Regions from separate parts of the Paenibacillus sp. FSL E2-8871 genome, predicted to be linked through region 1. Evidence: riboswitches for the same ligand, from Rfam matches in the RefSeq annotation. Region 1 holds a riboswitch; each other region holds the start of a gene.
The links. Region 1 has a riboswitch for cyclic di-AMP ahead of NYE25_RS21225 (3D domain-containing protein). Riboswitches for the same ligand answer to the same signal wherever they lie in the genome.
Positions count from the first base shown of each region.

Region 1 (3,284 bases):
ACCTTCAACGACAATTAATTCCTTAATCATATCTCTTGACTCCTTCCAAAAAAAGCAAAAAAGAAGAGGTTTCGCTCCTCTTCTTTTGGTTAAAGAATGTATAAGTGATGAGCGGTTGCTCTGCGATCAACGAAATGATCATCTGGCGTTCCTTAACGGTTATCATCACTATAGCTTATCAAAGAATAATTTGCAAAAGCTTCAGCCTAGTTTAACTCCGGCTTCACAGGTCCAATCACATAAACGGTGCGCGATTTACGACCGAAATTACGGACATGGCTCAGTGAATCGTAATAGACATCTACTTTATTGCCTTTAATGGCACCGCCAGTATCTTCTGCTCGGCGGAATCCAAGCCCCTCGATATATACCCACCAGCCAATAGGGATTACATTCGGGTCTACCGCAATTGTACGACCTTCCGTTACGCGTGTTCCGGAGGCAGTTTTGGTACCAATACCTGGCTCTTCTGATGAATAAGCTGTCATGGAGACGTTCTTAATCATCTTCTTGTACTCAAAGTCTACGCCAGCCTTGCTAGTGACGTTATTAGTCTTGGCGCTAACCTTAGCCGTTTTTGAAGTGGTGTTTGATTTGGAAGTTGTTGTAGTCTTAGCTACAGCCGGCTTAGGAAGTGCTTTGGTACCAACGGCAATAATCTTATCTTTCGTTACCGTTTGTACTTCCTTACCAATCATGCGCATAGAGGCCAGTTCTCCGTCTTGGTAGATCTTTTCAATATGCTGAATCATGACGCCTGGTTTGCCTGCCTGTGCCACTCTAACTGTTCCCACAGTAAGGGAGGGGTCTGCTGTCTTGATGACTCTGAAGGGTAAGTTAGTTGATCGCTGTACAGTCTGTTTGTTGATGCGAACAATCTTAACCTCCATGTTTGCAGAAATGGTGGTGTCTAACGAAGGGAAAATCTTATCATGACCTTCTAGGGTAATGCCCATTTTCTCAATTGCTTTACCAATTGTGTCTTCGGTCGTATATAACGTTTTTGTTGCTCCATCCGCAGTAAGACTAATTTTCTGCGCACGATTGATAACGACACGGTCACCGTCTTTTATTTCATCACTCAGTCCTAAAGATAGTTCATCATGCGGCTGCAGCGAAATTTGCTCTTTCTCCAACACATCACCAAGAAGCGCTTCTCGCGTTTCAAGCGTCTGTGTTTGCCCGTCTATTACTAAAAATAATTGTTTGTTACTTTGACCGTGTACGTACAGCAGAATAAGTAGCGCGATAGCGACTGAAATCACGCCTGCAAGTAAAAGTACGCGAGTATTTACTTGCTCCCACCGTAATGCGAAAGACCTGCTGGATGACTGCGAATCATGGGATACTTCTGGTTGGAATACGCCCATTCTCTCCATCCTCCTTACATAGCCCCGTCGTCAATTGTATATCATGAGGACTGAATTCCTTTGACGAAACTATTTGAGATTGTCACAGGACACGCACGTAATAACTTAGCGTCTCCTGCTCATGGATCGCCTGCTCGGCACAGCTACTCCCACCCCTGTTATATAACAGTATGTGGGCAACATTCTATTTATTCAAAAATAAAAAAGCCTAAAAAGAGTTCAACTGAGGACTCTTTCGTGGCTTCTCCAATATCAGAATAGAGAATGCTTGTGCACGAGGTTGCCTCTCTTACTTGCGCTTACGGGGTTAGCTGTCGGGTTCGGACGAAAGAGAGACGCCCTATTTCAGGTCACCCGCTCATGGCGGTTGCCCTTAAATTCACCCCAAAGACCACGTGAAGAAATCAAATACTGTCCTACGGCACGTCTAAACCGTATTTAAAATACAGGCATGCGGCAGGTCAATATTGGTTCCCCCGTTCTCCATACGGAGACTCAGCGAGACGATCCATGAATCAATGGCTGTCACTATAACACAGCTCACATCACTGAAAAGATGATATCCTGTTTTGATGCATGTTGTAAAGGACGATTCAACCACGTTTACGCAAAAATATGGTTAAAATATTGTAATATTCAGCCGTTTTTATATTAAAAAAGTTTAATATATCGGCCATTCTCTATTTTTCGCCTGTTTTGCTCCCGTTTTCACTCAATCCCAAATCGTTCCAGTGCGTTCGCATACGTTATTTTAGCCAATTCTTCCCATGTTAACCCTTTAATTTCAGCTGCTGCCTCTGCTACAAGCTTCACATGAGCGCTCTCATTTCGCTTCCCGCGGAAGGGGTGTGGAGTCAAATATGGAGCATCGGTTTCGATCAATAATCGGTCTAGTGGGGTCTGCGCAAGCACTTCTTTTGGCACTCTTGCATTTTTGAACGTAATGGGTCCTCCAAAGGATAAATGAAAACCAAGATTCAAGCACATTTTAGCTGTTTCCCAGCTTCCTGAGAACGAGTGCATCACGCCTCCAACCTCATTTGCTTTTTCCTCCCGTAAAATCCGTACAATATCCTCATGGGCATCACGATCATGAATACAAATCGGCATATTTAGTTCACGGGCTAGTCCAATTTGCTTGCGAAAAACTTCTTGTTGCACATCCTTGGGAGAAGTATCCCAGTAATAATCCAGTCCGATTTCACCAATAGCCACTACTTTTTTATGACTGCATAGAGAAGCGATCCAATCGAGATCTCCTTCTTTCATATCAATCGCATCCTGAGGATGCCAACCCACTGCCGCATAAATATAATCATAAGATTCCGCCAGCTTCATCGTTGAGGGAATCGTCTCCCGATTAAATCCGATATTAATCATCTTGCTAACTCCTGCTTCTACAGCACGAGCGATAACTTCTTCGCGATCCTCGTCGAATTGAGGTGCATCCAGATGCGTATGTGTGTCAAACAGAAACATTTTAACCCTCACTCCTTGTTCTTTTTTAGATATAAGACAATATAAGTTTCACGCTATCCGTTATATCTTATATTTCTACTCTTCTTGTCATAAATCCCATATTTTCTTGTATTATTTTGCAAAAATCTCTGCAATAGAAGCAGGCAATCGCGTAAGCGCATTTCTCAACTTATCCTGAGGAAAATAAAGATGATATCTTCCACGGTGAATGCCGCTAATAGAACGCACAATATCCGACACCTCTGAAATTTCCCGCAGATGATCATGCCGATCAAGCAGCAGAATTTGTTTATTGTCAAAAGCTTCTCCCGGACGGAACACATCATAGGGCAGATCTGTCGGAAAATCAATCTCCAAATCATATTCTGGGTGAAGTCCGGCTGCCGCAAAACTGCTGCGAATTTCAGTAATCATATCTGTATCGAGATTCTCCAC
Region 1 covers NZ_JBBOBV010000001.1:4,673,644-4,676,927, reverse strand. Annotated here, with positions in the region: gene rnmV (ribonuclease M5) at 1-30, opposite strand, end outside; gene NYE25_RS21225 (3D domain-containing protein) at 207-1,370, opposite strand; cyclic di-AMP (ydaO/yuaA leader) riboswitch at 1,652-1,881, opposite strand; gene NYE25_RS21220 (TatD family hydrolase) at 2,079-2,849, opposite strand; gene NYE25_RS21215 (HD domain-containing protein) at 2,961-3,284, opposite strand, start outside.

Region 2 (3,284 bases), 3.3 Mb from region 1:
CGCAACAGGAACAACAACCGTACTGCCTTTAATCAAAGGTTTATCTGTACTCGGGCATATACGAAGCTGATCTGCAGTGTTCAAATAGTGCTTGTGAATCCGGTGGAACACGAACATTACAGCAGGTAAGAAAATGAAAGCCATCCATACGCTTGAGAATTTAGTGATGATAAAAATAAGCGTAATCGTCAATGTAGTCAGCATACCGATGGTATTTACAACAAATCTTTTTTTCCATCCCGCTGGTTTTGTTTTAAACCAATGAACCATCATTCCTAGCTGTGACAATGTGAAAGGAATGAATACACCAACCGCATAAAGTGGAATCAAGCTTTCTGTATTTCCGTGGAATGCAGCTACAAGCACAGCAGACAGAACACCTAGAAAAATAATACCATTAGAGAAACCTAGACGGTCTCCACGAACCATAAAAGCATGTGGCATATATTTATCTTTTGCAAACATAAATGCGAGCAGCGGGAACGCTGAGTAAGCTGTATTAGCTGCCAAGAACAAAATTACTGCTGTGATACCTTGAATGAAAAAATATAAGGTTCCGCGGCCAAAGGTCGATTCAGCGATCTGTGAAACAACCGTTGCCTTTTCATCAGGCACTATGCCGTACCAATACGCCAGTAGTGTGATACCTGTAAACATAAATCCAAGTATAACCCCCATAACCATTAAGGTCTTGGCTGCGTTCTTTTCAGCTGGTGCTTTAAAGTTTGGAATGGCATTCGATACAGCCTCTACACCCGTAAGTGCCGAACAGCCAGAACTGAAGGCTTTTAATAGTAGAAACAAACTAACATTAGAAACAGCAGAGCCAATTTCAGGGACATTCGCATGTACGCCACCTGCTGCATATTTAATAATACCGGAGATAATCAACACTACAATCGACACTACAAACAAATACACTGGGATTGCGATGAATGAAGCTGATTCTGTAACTCCGCGAAGATTAATCAAAGTAAGTAAAATAATAACTGATACTGCAATAAGAACGGTGTGATTATGAAGACTTGGAAAAGCCGATGTGATCGCATCCGTCCCTGCCGACGCACTAACAGCTACGGTCAGAATGTAATCCACTAACAAAGACCCTCCTGCTAAGAGCCCTGTCGGAACACCAAGATTACTCTTGGCAACGATGTAAGCTCCGCCTCCCTGAGGATAAGCGTAAATCGTCTGCCGATAGGATAAAATCAGGATGGCCAGCAGGCCCAATACGGCTAATGCAATTGGCAGGGAATACCAGATGGCAGTAAACCCCGCAGCCACCAGTACAATCAAAATTTGTTCCGTTCCGTAGGCTACAGACGAGAGCGCATCAGAAGACAGGACAGCCAGTGCTTTAACCTTGGATAACTTTTCATGATCGAGTTCGTTCGACTTCATCGGACGCCCGATCAATAGTCGTTTTACCTTGCTTACCATGGTGGATACAGTTCCTTTCTTTGGGAGCTGAAACGGAATTTCCGCGCGCTGTTTTCATTGGTGGATTTCATAAATGCAGACACTAAAAATAGCATGCGGAAATGATCCGCATGCTATGCATGGTCATTATCCCACCTTTGCTTACGAGGTTAGCTGGCGGATTCGGGCTGTGGTTTAGCCCTACGGTAAAAGTCTAATCGACCCATTCCGATTCACCCCATTGGCACATATGCCAAGTTTGGTTCCCCCGTTTTTCCTAAGAAAATTCAGCGCATATTCAACTTCTCACAAGGTCTAATATTAGTCTACAAAGTTTATACAGTAAAGCGTTGAAAAAAATGAAAAAAGAATGAAAAAACATCCAGTAAGCGCAAATACAGCGTCTTATTGGATGCTCTCTTTCATTCTCTTCAATTATCCCTCTGGATCGTGTTTTTAATCACTTTTCACATTTTTTCGGATCCTTTAAAATTAAAAAATCAAAATCCTAAACTTTCCTCTGTATCTAAATCCATCACTTCTTCTTCCTTGCGTCCGTACCAAAGTAAAATGCTAATTAAAGCAAAAGCGATTAATGCAAGGAAAGGAATCGTAATGAATCCAAAAAAGTTCAAGTAATCCTTATTACAAGGAACACCAATTGTACAAGGAAGCACTTTACTTAACGCGGGAATCTTCTGCTCCGCATAATGATAGATCGAGATACTGCCACCAATCAAGCTTAGTGGAAGTACATATGGGATAATCCTTTTATCCCCTCGAAACGTCGCAATTCCCAAGAGGAATAACTGAGGATACATAAAAATTCGCTGGAACCAGCAAAGCTTACAAGGTTCATATTTCAATACTTCGCTCAGATATAAGCTACCAGCAACAGCAACTAAAGAGACAAACCAGGCCAGATACAGGCAGTTACGCTTGCAAAAAGATAGGAACTTTGTCACTTTGCCTCCACAGCTTTTGCGGCGTCGTTAATTTCAGTTGAAATCGCTTCAATGTTAAATGGATCCGCAGTCATTACTCCATTGATATAAAGGGATGGTGTAGTCGACACCCCAGCTTCACTAGCTAACTGCATGCCTTTATTCAACTCATCTGCATACGTACGTTCCTTAATATCTTTACGTAACAGTTCGTAATCGATAGCTAATTTCTCTTTCTCCGCAAGGCTTACTAAGAAATCTTCAGTCGCCCATTCCTCGCTCTCATCACCTTGCTGAGCATATACAGCATCATAGAACTTCCAGAATTCATCATGATTCTGATGGTAAACAGATAATGCAGCAAGTGAGGCAGTTTCAGAGTCTGGACCAACGAAAGCCATATTTACAAAGTAGAGCGCTGCTTTTCCCTCGTTGACAAAATCTTGAACAATTTTCGGTTTAACTGAAGTTGCAAACTGGGAACACGCTGGACATTTTAAGTCTCCAAATTCAACAATTTTAACAGGTGCATCCTCTTTACCGACTCTAGGTAGCTCACTGTAATTGAATGCTACTGGTTCTCCCGAAGTGGCATTTTTTGCGGCATCTTTCGAAGCTAACATAAACAATCCAACAAAAATGATGACTACTAAAGCTATTGAACTAATAATTAAAATTCTCGTCTTCTGCTTTTGCTGCTCCTGTTCTACCCGCCGTTTCTCTTGTTTGCTAAGCTGGGGAACGCTTGTACTTTTATTAGGTTTACTCAAGGAGAGTTCCTTTCTGTCCTCTGTGGACTAATGTAGTTTTTATCATATACATTTAAAATTATATAATTTTTAATCTCTTTTTGGCAAACAATACTGTAAAAACGCTGTAAAAAAGACACAGCGCTATAGCACTGTGTCCTAATATTACTAA
Region 2 covers NZ_JBBOBV010000001.1:1,388,965-1,392,248, forward strand. Annotated here, with positions in the region: gene NYE25_RS06300 (APC family permease) at 1-1,440, opposite strand, end outside; cyclic di-AMP (ydaO/yuaA leader) riboswitch at 1,564-1,722, opposite strand; gene NYE25_RS06305 (disulfide oxidoreductase) at 1,920-2,384, opposite strand; gene NYE25_RS06310 (DsbA family protein) at 2,381-3,133, opposite strand.
Region 2: it holds a riboswitch for cyclic di-AMP, as region 1 does, so the genes downstream of both, NYE25_RS06300 (APC family permease) here and NYE25_RS21225 (3D domain-containing protein) in region 1, are expected to answer to the same signal.

Region 3 (3,284 bases), 1.1 Mb from region 1:
ATGCAAGACGGAACGGTTAGCTCGACAATTTTATAATCCTTGGACAGTTCAATATAATCCAGCAAATTGGGTGTCACGAGCTGATGTGCTACACGAATGCCCATATCCCGCTCCGGAAAAATAACCCGGTCCACGCCCAGCCTGGACAACGCACGACCATGAAGGATCGAGATCGCCTTGGCTACCACTTGCTTGACTCCAATCTCTTTTAACAAAATCGCCGCCAGAATACTTCGTTCCATATTGTCGCCGATCGCTATAATCCCACAATCGAAGTTCCGTACACCAAGCGAACGCATAATCCCCTCATCTGTAGCATCAGCCACTACCGCATGCGTCAGGTGATCACTCATTTCCTCTACGCGCTCTTCATGGTGATCGATCCCGAGCACCTCGTAGCCCATTTCCATCAGCTCAAGCGCGAGACTTGAACCGAAGCGACCTAAGCCGATTACTACAAATTGCTGTGCTTTCATCTCGGATTAACTCCTATCCAATAATTATTTTACCTTCTGGGTGCTTATACAATGGTTTACCCTGTTTTGGTCCAAGCGCATACACTAATGTTAATGGACCTAGCCGACCCGCGAACATGGTCAGACAGATCAGAATCTTGCCGATGATAGACAGCTCAGGTGTCAGCCCCATGCTTAGTCCTACCGTTGCAAAGGCAGAGGTTGTCTCAAATAATATCGCTAAGAAATTACTATCCTCTGTTGTGGACAGTAACATCGACACAGAGAGGACCAATAGTAAAGCCAGTAAAGTTAATGTCAACGCCTTATAGATACGCTCCTGCGCCAATCGATAACGGAACAGTACAACATCTTCACGTCCGCGTAGCATAGCTATTACCGCACCAATCATAATCGTAAACGTTGTTGTCTTGATCCCGCCACCCGTCGAACCCGGTGATGCACCAATAAACATAAGAATAACCATAAAGAACTGTGAGGCTTGCCGCAGTCCGGCAATATCCACCGTGTTAGCACCGGCGGTTCGGGGCGATACGGACTGAAAGAATGCCGATAATATTTTGCCGCCGAAATTTAGATTACCCAATGTGCGCTGATTCGTAAATTCAAAAATAAAAATAACCAAAGCACCGATAAGAATAAGCCCTGAAGTGGTAGAGAGGACCACTTTGCTATGCAAAGATAATTTACGTTTGACACGAAACTCCACCAGATCGGACATGACAATAAAACCAATACCGCCGGAGACAATCAGAAACATCACCACGATATTCACAAGCGGGTCATATACATAATCGGTTAAACTCCGGAAATCCCCGAAAATATCAAATCCAGCATTATTAAACATGGACACCGCATGAAATATTCCAAAATAAATGGCCTTTCCCAGCGGCATATCAAATGCCCAGCGTATGGACAGAAGCACCGCTGCACAGCCTTCGATGACCAAAGAATAAATAAGTACCCTCCGGATCAGTCGAACAATCCCCTCCATTGAGCCTTGGTTCATTGCTTCCTGCAGGATCAGTCTGTCCCGCAAAGAAATTTTGCGTTTCATCATCATGGCAAATAAGGTGGCCATTGTCATAAACCCTAAGCCGCCGACCTGGATAAGCATCATAATCACGGTTTTCCCAAAAATTGTGAATGTCGTCCCGGTATCTAGCACCACAAGTCCTGTCACACAGGTTGCCGATGTTGCAGTAAACAACGCATCAATAAAACTCACAGCATTCCCGTTGGTACTCGAAATGGGAAGCATAAGGAGCAAGGCTCCAATCAGAATGATCGATGCAAAACCAAGCACCATAATCTGAGGCGGAGAGAGCTTCAGGAACTTTGATTCAGAAACCCTGCGAAACTGTGAAGCCACTACGCTCACCCTCTTATCTTAATTTAAAAAATTCCAACAAAAAAAGCACTGGAAAACCAATGCTACCCTTGGTTCCTGCAGAAAATTAGCCTACGAGGTTAGCTGACGGATTCGGACTGTGCAGGCTGCCCTATTCGTTCCTAGAACGAAATTCACCCCTGATGAATAAAGACAACGCCTATGGCGTATAATCATCTTTTCATTACTTCTTATGGTTCCCCCGTTTTCATCTGAAATTCGGCTATTATACAATTGCATACAAATTATATATGTTATTTCGATAAATCACAAAGACACAATTAATGGTGAATCAAATGAAAAATGCGGTTTGGAGAGAATGTACCATAAGGAGAGCCTTTTCTCATCACTTTTCCGTGTTTTCCCTGCAATTGCATCGATTTTCATGAAAAATGAAGAAATAATCACCTTAAATTCATGGTATATATTCAGCTACCTATTCTATAATATCTCTATTACCCATAAAAAGAATATACGATGATTTTTGTAACTATCATGGCACTAATACTATAATGGAACATAACATTGTCAGTTTACAAGGAGGCGTTACATGAATCCCGTTGGCCAGCCCTTACAGCAACGTGCCCTCTCCAAGAGGCTCATCATCTCGGGCATTATCGGTCTTATTCTATTTATTATGTTTCAAATTGCTCCCTCGGTGCTAAATAGCCCTGCCGGGGAAGATACTACTGTCATCAGCAAGGCGGAAGCCCGCGACAAAGCCATATCATTCGCAGAACAAAAGCTGAACTACACCAAAGCACCAACCGATCAGTGGAATGTACTGTACGATACGGACTCTTCCTTTTATGGTTATATGTCCCGCGAGAAGCTTTTGGAGGACTATACAAAAAAGAAATTGGATCAACGATATCCTTTTGACATCTTTCGTGTAACACTTAGTCCTTCAGCGGAACAAGAGCCACTGATCTCTGTTGACCTCAATATGTATACTGGTGCAGTTGTCGCTTTCACACAAGGTGCAGAAGGATCAGGTACCGGATTACCAAACAATGTATCCACCAGTGCAAAAGAAGAGGACAAGGGTACTACCTTATCACTTGCACAAAAAGAAAGTCTTGCCCGTCCCTGGCTTCAGGAATGGGATGTAAATCCCGCCAAGCTGCAAATTGAATCGAATACGGGAAACTACGGGCTCGTGTATACAGATCGTTCCGTTCAGATCGGCGAATCCTTACTACACTATTATTTCGATTTCACTGGCGAACAGGTATCCAGCTTTAAAGCAGGATTCACCGCTCCAGCCTGGCATACCTCCTATGTAAAGGACCAGACCTCTCTCGCGGAAAAGTTTACTTTATTCGGCTACGGTTTGCCTACTTTAGCTTTAGGAATTCTGGCACTCATCTACAGCATACTTAGAAGAGAACATACCTCCTTTAAGCGTGGAATATTCC
Region 3 covers NZ_JBBOBV010000001.1:3,547,263-3,550,546, forward strand. Annotated here, with positions in the region: gene NYE25_RS16130 (potassium channel family protein) at 1-476, opposite strand, end outside; gene NYE25_RS16135 (TrkH family potassium uptake protein) at 490-1,785, opposite strand; cyclic di-AMP (ydaO/yuaA leader) riboswitch at 1,920-2,101, opposite strand; gene NYE25_RS16140 (CPBP family intramembrane glutamic endopeptidase) at 2,417-3,284, shown strand, end outside.
Region 3: it holds a riboswitch for cyclic di-AMP, as region 1 does, so the genes downstream of both, NYE25_RS16135 (TrkH family potassium uptake protein) here and NYE25_RS21225 (3D domain-containing protein) in region 1, are expected to answer to the same signal.